DNA from 3 places in the Oceanobacillus sp. FSL W7-1309 genome. Region 1 is predicted to be linked to each of the others. Evidence: a T-box and tRNA genes for the amino acid it is inferred to sense, from the RefSeq annotation. Region 1 holds a T-box; the other regions hold tRNA genes.
What was found. A T-box is a leader RNA that pairs with one kind of tRNA and senses whether it is charged. The one in region 1 lies ahead of thrS (threonine--tRNA ligase), so its partner is inferred to be a tRNA-Thr.
Positions count from the first base shown of each region.

Region 1 (3,682 bases):
TTTTAAAGTCTTTATTTACTGAAAGTTTAAAAGAGAGTTTTGTTATTCACTTTGATTCCATCGTGAATTTCCGTTTGAAACCATTTAAGGATAAACTTATTTATTTTGTTGGCTTAGCAATTGATGAATTCAGGCGAGAAGAAGACCATCAAGCGTTTGTGGACATGCTTCGGGCATATGTGGAGAAGAAAGAACCAGGTTTACCAGTTATTCATATATTACAAGGAAGTGACTTTGCCTTTTTTAAACAAAATGGGAAGCAGATGACAAACATAGAGCTACGGGTTTTAATGAAACAGGAGCCACTCTATATTGTTGGCTTGCATGACAATGAATTTAATCTTGCGCCACTAATTGCAATGGCACCTGAAAAGCTAAAAATTTATGGCGATGATCCTGCAGAACCGAAAACATTAACGGTAATTAATGTTTTCCAAGAAAAAGTGGATTTCGAACCAATTAGCAATTTTCCTTTTCCTTATTATTTGAATAAATGATTTATCTAGTACTTGATTTTCCTCGAATGTAAAGCTATAATACACATTATACAATTGGAATGAATGAAAAGTATTGAGAAGGACATGATTATTTGCATTCGTATAGCTATGAAGAGAAGGAAGTCAAAGGCTGGAAGCTTCCTCTATACAAACAAATAATTACCACCTTTGAACTCTGTCAGTGAACCTAAAAGTAATTGACAGCGTAGCTTCTGCGTTAAAGAATGAATGAAGCCGTAATTAAATTACGGGAATTAGGGTGGAACCACGATGTATCCAACACTCGTCCCTTTGCATTAAGTGCAGAGGGATGGGTGTTTTTTAATTTGTATCCAAAAAGCGGAAGTTCCTTTAGTTGCTGGGTGCTAGAGTGGACGTGGCTGTTTTGGCAGCTAAATTATTCGTATCATTCAAATTTATAGGTTTAAACGAGGAAAAGGAGTGTTTCAATTGGCAGAAATTATCATTACATTTCCCGATGGAGCTGAAAAGAGCTTTCCGCAAGGCACAACAGGGGAAAAAATCGCAGCATCCATTTCATCAGGGTTAAAGAAACAAGCATTAGCAATTAAACTGGATGGTGAGCTTGTAGACTTACGCCGTGGACTAGAATCTGGCGGGAAGCTTGAAATCATTACGTACAAAGATGAAGAAGGCATCGAAGTGATGCGTCATTCAGCTGCGCATTTGCTGGCACAAGCTGTGAAACGACTTTATAAAGATGTGAAGTTAGGTGTAGGTCCTGTCATCGAAGAAGGATTCTACTATGATATTGATATGGAACATACCTTAACTCCAGAAGATCTTCCGAAGATTGAAAAAGAAATGAAGCGTATCATCGATGAAAATTTAGAAATTAAGCGCGTAGAGGTATCACGTAATGAAGCCCAAGTTCGATTCCAAGCTATCGGTGATGACCTAAAGCTAGAATTAATTGATGCGATTCCTGAAGGTGAGCAAGTAACCATTTACGAGCAGGGTGAATTTTTTGACCTATGTCGCGGAATTCATGTCCCATCTACGAGTAAAATCAAGGCATTTAAATTACTAAGCATCTCTGGAGCTTATTGGCGTGGAGATAGTAACAACAAACAATTGCAACGTATCTATGGAACTGCATTTGAAAAGCCAAAAGAGCTTGAAGAACACTTACGTATTTTAGAAGAGCGAAAAGAACGTGATCATCGTAAATTAGGAAAAGAACTCGACTTATTTACGGTATCACAAAAGGTTGGTCAAGGATTACCATTATGGTTACCAAAAGGAGCAACTATCCGTCGCAACATAGAGCGTTATATTGTTGATCTGGAGGAGCGTTTAGGATATGATCATGTCTACACTCCAGTACTGGGAAGTAAAACATTATATGAAACAAGTGGACACTGGGATCATTATCAGGATGATATTTTCCCGCCAATGGAGATGGACAATGAAACGTTAATTCTTCGTCCGATGAATTGTCCGCATCATATGATGGTATTTAAAAATAATTTATGGAGCTACCGACAACTTCCTGTTCGTATTGCAGAGCTTGGTACAATGCATCGTCACGAAATGAGTGGAGCACTTGCAGGGCTTCAGCGTGTTCGTGGAATGACGTTGAATGATGCGCATATTTTTGCCCGTCCAGATCAGTTGAAAGATGAATTTGTCCGCGTTGTTGAATTAGTTCAAAAAGTATACAAGGACTTTGGTATTGATAATTACTATTTCCGACTTTCTTATCGCGATCCGGAAGATAAAGAGAAATATATCGATAATGATGAAATGTGGGAAAAAGCACAAGCAACTTTAAAAGAAACAATGGATGATATGAACCTTGAATATGTGGAAGCAGAAGGTGAAGCAGCGTTCTATGGTCCGAAGCTTGATATCCAGGTAAAAACTGCTCTTGGAAAAGATGAAACACTATCAACGGTTCAATTGGACTTCCACTTACCAGAACGTTTTGATTTAACTTATATTGGGGAAGATGGAAAAGAACATCGTCCAGTCGTTATCCACCGTGGTGTTGTTTCTACAATGGAACGTTTTGTTGCATTCTTAATTGAGGAATATAAAGGTGCATTCCCAACTTGGCTTGCTCCTGTTCAAGTGAAGGTTATCCCAGTTTCTCCACAAGTACATCTTGATTACGCAAAAGATATTGTAGACAAACTTAGATTACAAGGTGTACGGGTCGAATTGGATGAACGCGATGAGAAAATCGGCTATAAAATCCGCGAAGCACAGACACAAAAAGTTCCATTTGCCCTCGTATTAGGCGATAAAGAAGTTGAAGGAAATGCTGTGAGCTATCGCCGTTATGGAGAACAAAAAACAGAGTCTCTTGCATACGATGATTTTGAAGCACTTATTAAAGAGGAGATTGCAGAGAAAAAATTAAGAAAGTAAGGTATTTTCAGCGTAAAAGTTCTGTAGAAAACCTATTTCTTTGTATTGTACCTGCACTATGCTATACTAGAATTAATAGAAAATGTGTATCTTCAAAAAAAGTTGACATAAATGATAGATAATGATACACTAACAAAGTTGATAAATTGAATGATCTTAAGACAAGTAGAAGCACCCGCTTCTCACCTGATTGACGCCGTTATGGTAGTTGACGGGTTCCGAACTCTTTTTTATAAAGTTATTGGAGACGTGTGGGTGCATGAAGTGCCCACACTTTTTTCATGCATAAAATCTTGTCAAGATAGATCAGTAACAAAAATATTTGGAGGTGGCTGGCTATTAGCAAGGATATGAACGTCAATGAGAAGATTCGTGCGAGAGAAGTACGACTTATCGATTCAAATGGTGATCAGCTGGGAGTTAAAACACGTCAGGAAGCATTGGAAATTGCACAAACACGCAATCTCGACTTAGTACTTGTTGCTCCAAACGCAAAACCACCAGTGTGTCGTATCATGGACTACGGGAAATATCGATTTGAGCAACAGAAGAAAGAAAAAGAAGCACGTAAGAAACAAAAAGTAATTAATATTAAAGAAGTTCGCTTTACTCCAGGAATCGGAGATCATGACTTTGAAACAAAGTTGAAAAATGCTCGTAAATTCTTGGAAAAAGGGGACAAAGTGAAAGCAGCAGTTCGTTTTCGTGGGCGTGCAATTACGCATAAAGAACTTGGTCGTGAAGTGTTAGATCGCTTTGCAGAGGAAGTTAAAGATATTGCTACAATTGAA
Region 1 covers NZ_JBBOBX010000002.1:1,036,203-1,039,884, reverse strand. The annotation lists gene ytxC (putative sporulation protein YtxC) at 1-497, shown strand, start outside; T-box leader at 562-791, shown strand; gene thrS (threonine--tRNA ligase) at 948-2,891, shown strand; ribosomal protein L20 leader region at 3,049-3,177, shown strand; gene infC (translation initiation factor IF-3) at 3,242-3,682, shown strand, end outside.

Region 2 (3,682 bases), on a different contig from region 1:
AGGTAGATATTCCTGTACCACCTCATGATTGTTTGAGCGATGGGGGGACGCAGTAGGATAAGGAATGCGCACTGATGGATATGTGCGCCCAAGCAGTGAGAAAGTCAGATAGGCAAATCCGTCTGGCAATTTCAAGCTGTGATGGGGAGGGAAATTTAGTACCGAAGTTCCGGATTTCACACTGCCAAGAAAAGCCTCTAGTTAGATCATAGGTGCCCGTACCGCAAACCGACACAGGTAGGCGAGGAGAGAATCCTAAGGTGAGCGGGAGAACTCTCGTTAAGGAACTCGGCAAAATGACCCCGTAACTTCGGGAGAAGGGGTGCTTCATTTACATGGAGCCGCAGTGAATAGGCCCAAGCGACTGTTTAGCAAAAACACAGGTCTCTGCGAAGCCGAAAGGCGAAGTATAGGGGCTGACACCTGCCCGGTGCTGGAAGGTTAAGGGGAAATGTTAGCCGCAAGGCGAAGCTTTGAACCGAAGCCCCAGTAAACGGCGGCCGTAACTATAACGGTCCTAAGGTAGCGAAATTCCTTGTCGGGTAAGTTCCGACCCGCACGAAAGGTGCAACGACTTGGGCACTGTCTCAACGAGAGACCCGGTGAAATTATACTATGCGTGAAGATGCGCATTACCCGCGACAGGACGGAAAGACCCCGTGGAGCTTTACTGTAGCCTGATATTGAATGTCTGTGCAGCTTGTACAGGATAGGTGGGAGCCTTGGAAACCGGAGCGCTAGCTTCGGTGGAGGCATCCGTGGGATACCACCCTGGCTGTATGGACATTCTAACCCAGGACCGTGATCCGGTTCGGAGACAGTGTCAGGCGGGCAGTTTGACTGGGGCGGTCGCCTCCCAAAAGGTAACGGAGGCGCCCAAAGGTTCCCTCAGAATGGTTGGAAATCATTCGTAGAGTGTAAAGGCACAAGGGAGCTTGACTGCGAGACCTACAAGTCGAGCAGGGACGAAAGTCGGGCTTAGTGATCCGGTGGTTCCGCATGGAAGGGCCATCGCTCAACGGATAAAAGCTACCCCGGGGATAACAGGCTTATCTCCCCCAAGAGTTCACATCGACGGGGAGGTTTGGCACCTCGATGTCGGCTCATCGCATCCTGGGGCTGTAGTCGGTCCCAAGGGTTGGGCTGTTCGCCCATTAAAGCGGTACGCGAGCTGGGTTCAGAACGTCGTGAGACAGTTCGGTCCCTATCCGTCGTGGGCGTTGGAAGTTTGAGAGGAGCTGTCCTTAGTACGAGAGGACCGGGATGGACACACCGCTGGTGTACCAGTTGTTCCGCCAGGAGCATCGCTGGGTAGCTACGTGTGGAAAGGATAAGTGCTGAAAGCATCTAAGCATGAAGCCCCCCTCAAGATGAGACTTCCCATCACTTCGAGTGAGTAAGATCCCTCAGAGACGATGAGGTTGATAGGTTCGGTGTGGAAGCGTGGTGACACGTGGAGCTTACGGATACTAATCGATCGAGGACTTAACTAAATTCTTTATTTGATGTCTTGTTTACTCTTATTTAGTTTTTAAGGTATAAACCTAAAAAAAATAGGTCTGGTAGCAATAGCGAAGAGGTCACACCTGTTCCCTTGCCGAACACAGAAGTTAAGTTCTTCAGCGCCGATGGTAGTTGGGGCTTTGCCCCTGCAAGAGTAGGACGCCGCCAGGCAAAAGATTATTTCACAGTACCTAAATGGTAGCACAACGACTATTTGTCGATTGATCGTGGATTCGAAGTTTAACTTTTGAAATCTACCTGTGAAATTATTTCTTTGTTTATACTTGGGAAAATTTACCTGGCCCGTTGGTCAAGCGGTTAAGACACCGCCCTTTCACGGCGGTAACACGGGTTCGAATCCCGTACGGGTCACCAATATGGAGGATTAGCTCAGCTGGGAGAGCACCTGCCTTACAAGCAGGGGGTCGCAGGTTCGAGCCCTGCATCCTCCACCATATTTCATCTTAATACTTTATTTCATACCGCGGGGTGGAGCAGTCTGGTAGCTCGTTGGGCTCATAACCCAAAGGTCGTAGGTTCAAATCCTGCCCCCGCAACCAAAAATATAAAATTAAATTAACTTGAAATAAGCTAAAGCTAGAAATACTGGATAAATGTATCCGCTAGTTTTAACATATATTATTATTATTGGTCCGGTAGTTCAGTTGGTTAGAATGCCTGCCTGTCACGCAGGAGGTCGCGGGTTCGAGTCCCGTCCGGACCGCCAGATGCCGGCCTAGCTCAATTGGTAGAGCAACTGACTTGTAATCAGTAGGTTGGGGGTTCAAGTCCTCTGGCCGGCACCATTTATTACAGTAGGAGCCATTAGCTCAGTTGGTAGAGCATTTGACTTTTAATCAAAGGGTCGAAGGTTCGAATCCTTCATGGCTCATCTCATATGCGGGTGTGGCGGAATTGGCAGACGCGCTAGACTTAGGATCTAGTGTCTTCGGACGTGGGGGTTCAAGTCCCTTCACCCGCATTTTATTACTTGTCAAGCGTATAAGTAATTCAGCGGTAGAGCATTATCTTGCCGTTTCAATTTTCTTACTCAGCACTATAGGCGCCCGTAGCTCAATTGGATAGAGCGTTTGACTACGGATCAAGAGGTTAGGGGTTCGACTCCTCTCGGGCGCGTTATTCCGGGAACTTTAGCTTGGTAGAGCCCTTGGTTCAGGACCAAGGTATTGCAGTTTGAACCTTGTTTTCCCGATTATCTTTCTACATGGGGCCTTAGCTCAGCTGGGAGAGCGCCTGCCTTGCACGCAGGAGGTCAGCGGTTCGATCCCGCTAGGCTCCATTTGAATATTGGCGGCGTAGCTCAGCTGGCGAGAGCGTACGGTTCATACCCGTGAGGTCGTGGGTTCGATCCCCTCCGCCGCTACCATTCAAAATTAAATAATTGTATAATGGCGGTCGTGGCGAAGTGGTTAACGCACCGGATTGTGGCTCCGGCATACGTGGGTTCAATCCCCACCGGTCGCCCCATTATATTATGAAGAAAATATTAGGACCCTTAGCTCAGTTGGTTAGAGCTATCGGCTCATAACCGATCGGTCGCAGGTTCGAATCCTGCAGGGTCCATTATAAGTTCACCGTAATGTGGAGGTATACCCAAGTCTGGCTGAAGGGATCGGTCTTGAAAACCGACAGGCGGGTCAAACCGCGCGGGGGTTCGAATCCCTCTACCTCCTCCATACATAAATAGTTAATTAAATAATTGGCTCGGTAGCTCAGTCGGTAGAGCAACGGACTGAAAATCCGTGTGTCGGCGGTTCGATTCCGTCCCGAGCCACCATTATAATGTGGAGGGATAGCGAAGTTGGCCAAACGCGGCGGACTGTAAATCCGCTCCCATCGGGTTCGTAGGTTCGAGTCCTACTCCCTCCACCATATTATATATTACAATGCGGGTGTAGTTTAGTGGTAAAACCTCAGCCTTCCAAGCTGATGATGAGGGTTCGATTCCCTTCACCCGCTCCAATTACCTTTTCTTTGGGCCTGTAGCTCAGCTGGTTAGAGCGCACGCCTGATAAGCGTGAGGTCGGTGGTTCGAGTCCACTCAGGCCCATTCCTATATATTCTTACATTGGATTAAATTCCATACAATTGTATGTTATTATATACTTTTACATTTGCGCCCTTAGCTCAGTAGGATAGAGCAACAGCCTTCTAAGCT
Region 2 covers NZ_JBBOBX010000001.1:416,985-420,666, reverse strand. The annotation lists rRNA gene NST46_RS01975 (23S ribosomal RNA) at 1-1,493, shown strand, start outside; rRNA gene rrf (5S ribosomal RNA) at 1,559-1,674, shown strand; tRNA gene NST46_RS01965 (tRNA-Glu) at 1,804-1,878, shown strand; tRNA gene NST46_RS01960 (tRNA-Val) at 1,883-1,958, shown strand; tRNA gene NST46_RS01955 (tRNA-Met) at 1,987-2,063, shown strand; tRNA gene NST46_RS01950 (tRNA-Asp) at 2,154-2,230, shown strand; tRNA gene NST46_RS01945 (tRNA-Thr) at 2,234-2,309, shown strand; tRNA gene NST46_RS01940 (tRNA-Lys) at 2,323-2,395, shown strand; tRNA gene NST46_RS01935 (tRNA-Leu) at 2,404-2,485, shown strand; tRNA gene NST46_RS01930 (tRNA-Arg) at 2,567-2,640, shown strand; tRNA gene NST46_RS01925 (tRNA-Ala) at 2,731-2,803, shown strand; tRNA gene NST46_RS01920 (tRNA-Met) at 2,814-2,890, shown strand; tRNA gene NST46_RS01915 (tRNA-His) at 2,916-2,991, shown strand; tRNA gene NST46_RS01910 (tRNA-Ile) at 3,014-3,087, shown strand; tRNA gene NST46_RS01905 (tRNA-Ser) at 3,108-3,200, shown strand; tRNA gene NST46_RS01900 (tRNA-Phe) at 3,226-3,301, shown strand; tRNA gene NST46_RS01895 (tRNA-Tyr) at 3,311-3,396, shown strand; tRNA gene NST46_RS01890 (tRNA-Gly) at 3,413-3,486, shown strand; tRNA gene NST46_RS01885 (tRNA-Ile) at 3,501-3,574, shown strand; tRNA gene NST46_RS01880 (tRNA-Arg) at 3,641-3,682, shown strand, end outside.
Region 2: it has a tRNA-Thr gene. The T-box ahead of thrS (threonine--tRNA ligase) is inferred to sense a tRNA for this amino acid. The anticodon was not compared.

Region 3 (3,682 bases), on a different contig from region 1:
CTTCTCACCATGAGATGAAAAGTGTTATCCGGTATTAGCTCACGTTTCCGCGAGTTATCCCGATCTTACAGGCAGGTTGCCCACGTGTTACTCACCCGTCCGCCGCTCATTCCATAAACATCACCCCGAAGGGTTCTGTTTATTTCCTGCGCTCGACTTGCATGTATTAGGCACGCCGCCAGCGTTCGTCCTGAGCCAAGATCAAACTCTCCATAAAAGTTTGTAATACTTAGCTTTTGTAGAAGCTGACTTCTACTTGTTTTAAAAAGAAAAACGAGTTTCCTTTTTCTTGACATACTGGTTGTTTTGTTCAGTTTTCAAAGAGCAAATTTGTTTGTCGTTCTTTTGAAGCGACTTTATTAATATATCATGTCTTCCAATTTGTTGTCAATAACTTTTTAAAATATTTTACTTTCGAAATATTTCTTCGCTTTCGACAACTTTTATATCATATCATCTTCGCAAAAAGATGTCAACATCTTTTTTCAAAAAAGATGAATGGGCCTGAGTGGACTCGAACCACCGACCTCACGCTTATCAGGCGTGCGCTCTAACCAGCTGAGCTACAGGCCCATATTGGTAAGTTGGAGCGGGTGAAGGGAATCGAACCCTCATCATCAGCTTGGAAGGCTGAGGTTTTACCACTAAACTACACCCGCATAAATTATATCGTTTTTTTAAGAAGTGGAGCCTAGCGGGATCGAACCGCTGACCTCCTGCGTGCAAGGCAGGCGCTCTCCCAGCTGAGCTAAGGCCCCGTATGATATAAATAAAATGGTCGGGAAGACAGGATTCGAACCTGCGACCCCTTGGTCCCAAACCAAGTGCTCTACCAAGCTGAGCTACTTCCCGTTATGGCGCGCCCGAGAGGAGTCGAACCCCTAACCTCTTGATCCGTAGTCAAACGCTCTATCCAATTGAGCTACGGGCGCATATGGTGCCGAGGACCGGAATCGAACCGGTACGGTAGTCACCTACCGCAGGATTTTAAGTCCTGTGCGTCTGCCAGTTCCGCCACCCCGGCAAGGGCAAAGAAAAGGATACTGAATTTGCAACAAAAATTCCTCTTAAGTAAAAAGTAATGCGGGTGAAGGGACTTGAACCCCCACGTCCGAAGACACTAGATCCTAAGTCTAGCGCGTCTGCCAATTCCGCCACACCCGCGAATGGTGAGCCATGAAGGATTCGAACCTTCGACCCTTTGATTAAAAGTCAAATGCTCTACCGACTGAGCTAATGGCTCAAAAATATATATTAGGTATTAATGATAATTATTATTTACTTGTAAAAAGTGGTGCCGGCCAGAGGACTTGAACCCCCAACCTACTGATTACAAGTCAGTTGCTCTACCAGTTGAGCTAGGCCGGCAAATGATTATCTAGTTACCAAATGATTAACAGCAAGTCCATCAAGTAGGCTCGTCGTGTTGCAAGAACACTCGGAGAAGTTCCACTCCTCGCAAGCCTGCACATGGTAGTTACTCGATGAAGTAAACGGCTTGCTCTAGCAGTTGAGCTAGGCCGGCTTGTTGGCTTCCTGTAAACTATTAGATTTATATAGAAAGAATCAACTTCCGAAAGATAAATGGTGGCTCGGGACGGAATCGAACCGCCGACACACGGATTTTCAGTCCGTTGCTCTACCGACTGAGCTACCGAGCCAAGTGTTATTTAACTACAAAACTCAAATTATAAATGGAGGAGGTAGAGGGATTCGAACCCCCGCGCGGTTTGACCCGCCTGTCGGTTTTCAAGACCGATCCCTTCAGCCAGACTTGGGTATACCTCCGAATATTTAAATGGCGGTCCGGACGGGACTCGAACCCGCGACCTCCTGCGTGACAGGCAGGCATTCTAACCAACTGAACTACCGGACCATATTGCAAATAACATATCTAATTAAACCAAAAGATTTGGTTGCGGGGGCAGGATTTGAACCTACGACCTTTGGGTTATGAGCCCAACGAGCTACCGGACTGCTCCACCCCGCGATATAACAAATATATTTCATCTAAAAGAAAAGATGGTGGAGGATGCAGGGCTCGAACCTGCGACCCCCTGCTTGTAAGGCAGGTGCTCTCCCAGCTGAGCTAATCCTCCGTATTGGTGACCCGTACGGGATTCGAACCCGTGTTACCGCCGTGAAAGGGCGGTGTCTTAACCGCTTGACCAACGGGCCAATATTATTTATGAACAAATTCGACAACAAATGTATTAATCGACATTTACTTCATAAAAATTAAATGGCTCCACAGGTAGGATTCGAACCTACGACCGATCGGTTAACAGCCGATTGCTCTACCACTGAGCTACTGTGGAATAATATAACAGCGAGATTTATCTTATTACATAATTGTAATAAAGTCAATGCCTAAATTAAACTTTTGTAAAAAAAACGAAAAAAAAGTTTTAACCCCACTAATTTCGTCTAATAAGCTCAGCATCCTCCATTTTGCTAAAGCCTGTTCATCTATATAAAAAGAAGCTCTTTTCTAACATGCACATGACATATCAAAGAGCTCCTTCTTATTTGTCCCCATCTTTCATCTAATCTAATCTAAACTGTACCCTCCTAAACATTCAAACGCATATACAACTCTTCCCAAACCTTCTCCAGCCCTTCTTTTTCCATATACACTTCTTGCATTTGTTCCAAGTCTTGGATTTCTACTAACTTTTCCTCTAATAAGGTAATTTTACGTTCTACTTCCTCTAAATCCTTTTTCAGTCTCTCACCATCTAAATCCTGACTTTTCCTCTTTTTCGGTTCTTGTTTTTTCTCTCGCACTACTGTTTTTAATTTTTCTTTCCCATCAAGCTTCAGTGCAGTCAGCTTTTCCCGTGCCCAAGTATAATCCCCCTCAAAATGATAAACAGCTTTGGCTTCAATCCAATAGATCTCTTCAAACAGCTTATTTAAAAAATAACGATCATGAGAAACTGCTACAATGGTTCCTTTATAATCCTCCAGTGCTTCTTCCAATACTTCACGTGCCTCGATATCCAAATGGTTTGTTGGTTCATCTAGAATGAGAACATTTATATCTTGATACATCATTTGCGCTAAGCGAAGACGCATCCTTTCTCCTCCACTAAGCTGTGAAACTTGTTGAAATACCATATGCCCATAAAATAAAAACCTAGCTAAAATACGTCTCGCTTCACCTTCCGTAACATGTACCTCATCTCGAAATGCTTCAAGAACAGTTTCATCTTGGAATTGCGTAAAGACTTGTTGAGATAGATATCCTACTTTGACATTACTTCCGATTCTTACTTCTCCTTCGTCTGCAGGCAGTTGATTTAAAATTAATTTAATTAATGTAGATTTACCTGTTCCATTTCCTCCAACAATGGCAACACGTTGCTTGTATCTAATATGCATATTTACTTTGGAAAAAAGCTCCCTGTCACCGAACCACTTTGCAACATCCTTTAAAATAATGACATCCTTTCCGCTTCGGTCCGTTGTCTCCATTTCAAGGTTCATTTTTTTGCGATTCAATACAGGACGATTTATTTTTTCCATCCTTTCTAACGCTCGCTCCATGTTTCGTGCACGTTTGTGCAACCCTTCATTTGGTGGGTTAGCCCGATTTGCCCAGTCGCGCAATCGCTTAATAGCTTCTTTCATTTTCCTTATTTTCTTTTGCTGTTCTTCATACGCCTGGAATTCTCTTAAT
Region 3 covers NZ_JBBOBX010000001.1:1,836,060-1,839,741, reverse strand. The annotation lists rRNA gene NST46_RS08710 (16S ribosomal RNA) at 1-217, opposite strand, end outside; tRNA gene NST46_RS08705 (tRNA-Ile) at 500-573, opposite strand; tRNA gene NST46_RS08700 (tRNA-Gly) at 586-659, opposite strand; tRNA gene NST46_RS08695 (tRNA-Ala) at 686-758, opposite strand; tRNA gene NST46_RS08690 (tRNA-Pro) at 776-852, opposite strand; tRNA gene NST46_RS08685 (tRNA-Arg) at 856-932, opposite strand; tRNA gene NST46_RS08680 (tRNA-Leu) at 936-1,024, opposite strand; tRNA gene NST46_RS08675 (tRNA-Leu) at 1,083-1,164, opposite strand; tRNA gene NST46_RS08670 (tRNA-Lys) at 1,168-1,243, opposite strand; tRNA gene NST46_RS08665 (tRNA-Thr) at 1,293-1,368, opposite strand; tRNA gene NST46_RS08660 (tRNA-Phe) at 1,586-1,661, opposite strand; tRNA gene NST46_RS08655 (tRNA-Ser) at 1,696-1,788, opposite strand; tRNA gene NST46_RS08650 (tRNA-Asp) at 1,800-1,876, opposite strand; tRNA gene NST46_RS08645 (tRNA-Met) at 1,914-1,990, opposite strand; tRNA gene NST46_RS08640 (tRNA-Val) at 2,024-2,099, opposite strand; tRNA gene NST46_RS08635 (tRNA-Glu) at 2,104-2,178, opposite strand; tRNA gene NST46_RS08630 (tRNA-Asn) at 2,244-2,318, opposite strand; gene abc-f (ribosomal protection-like ABC-F family protein) at 2,572-3,682, opposite strand, start outside.
Region 3: it has a tRNA-Thr gene. The T-box ahead of thrS (threonine--tRNA ligase) is inferred to sense a tRNA for this amino acid. The anticodon was not compared.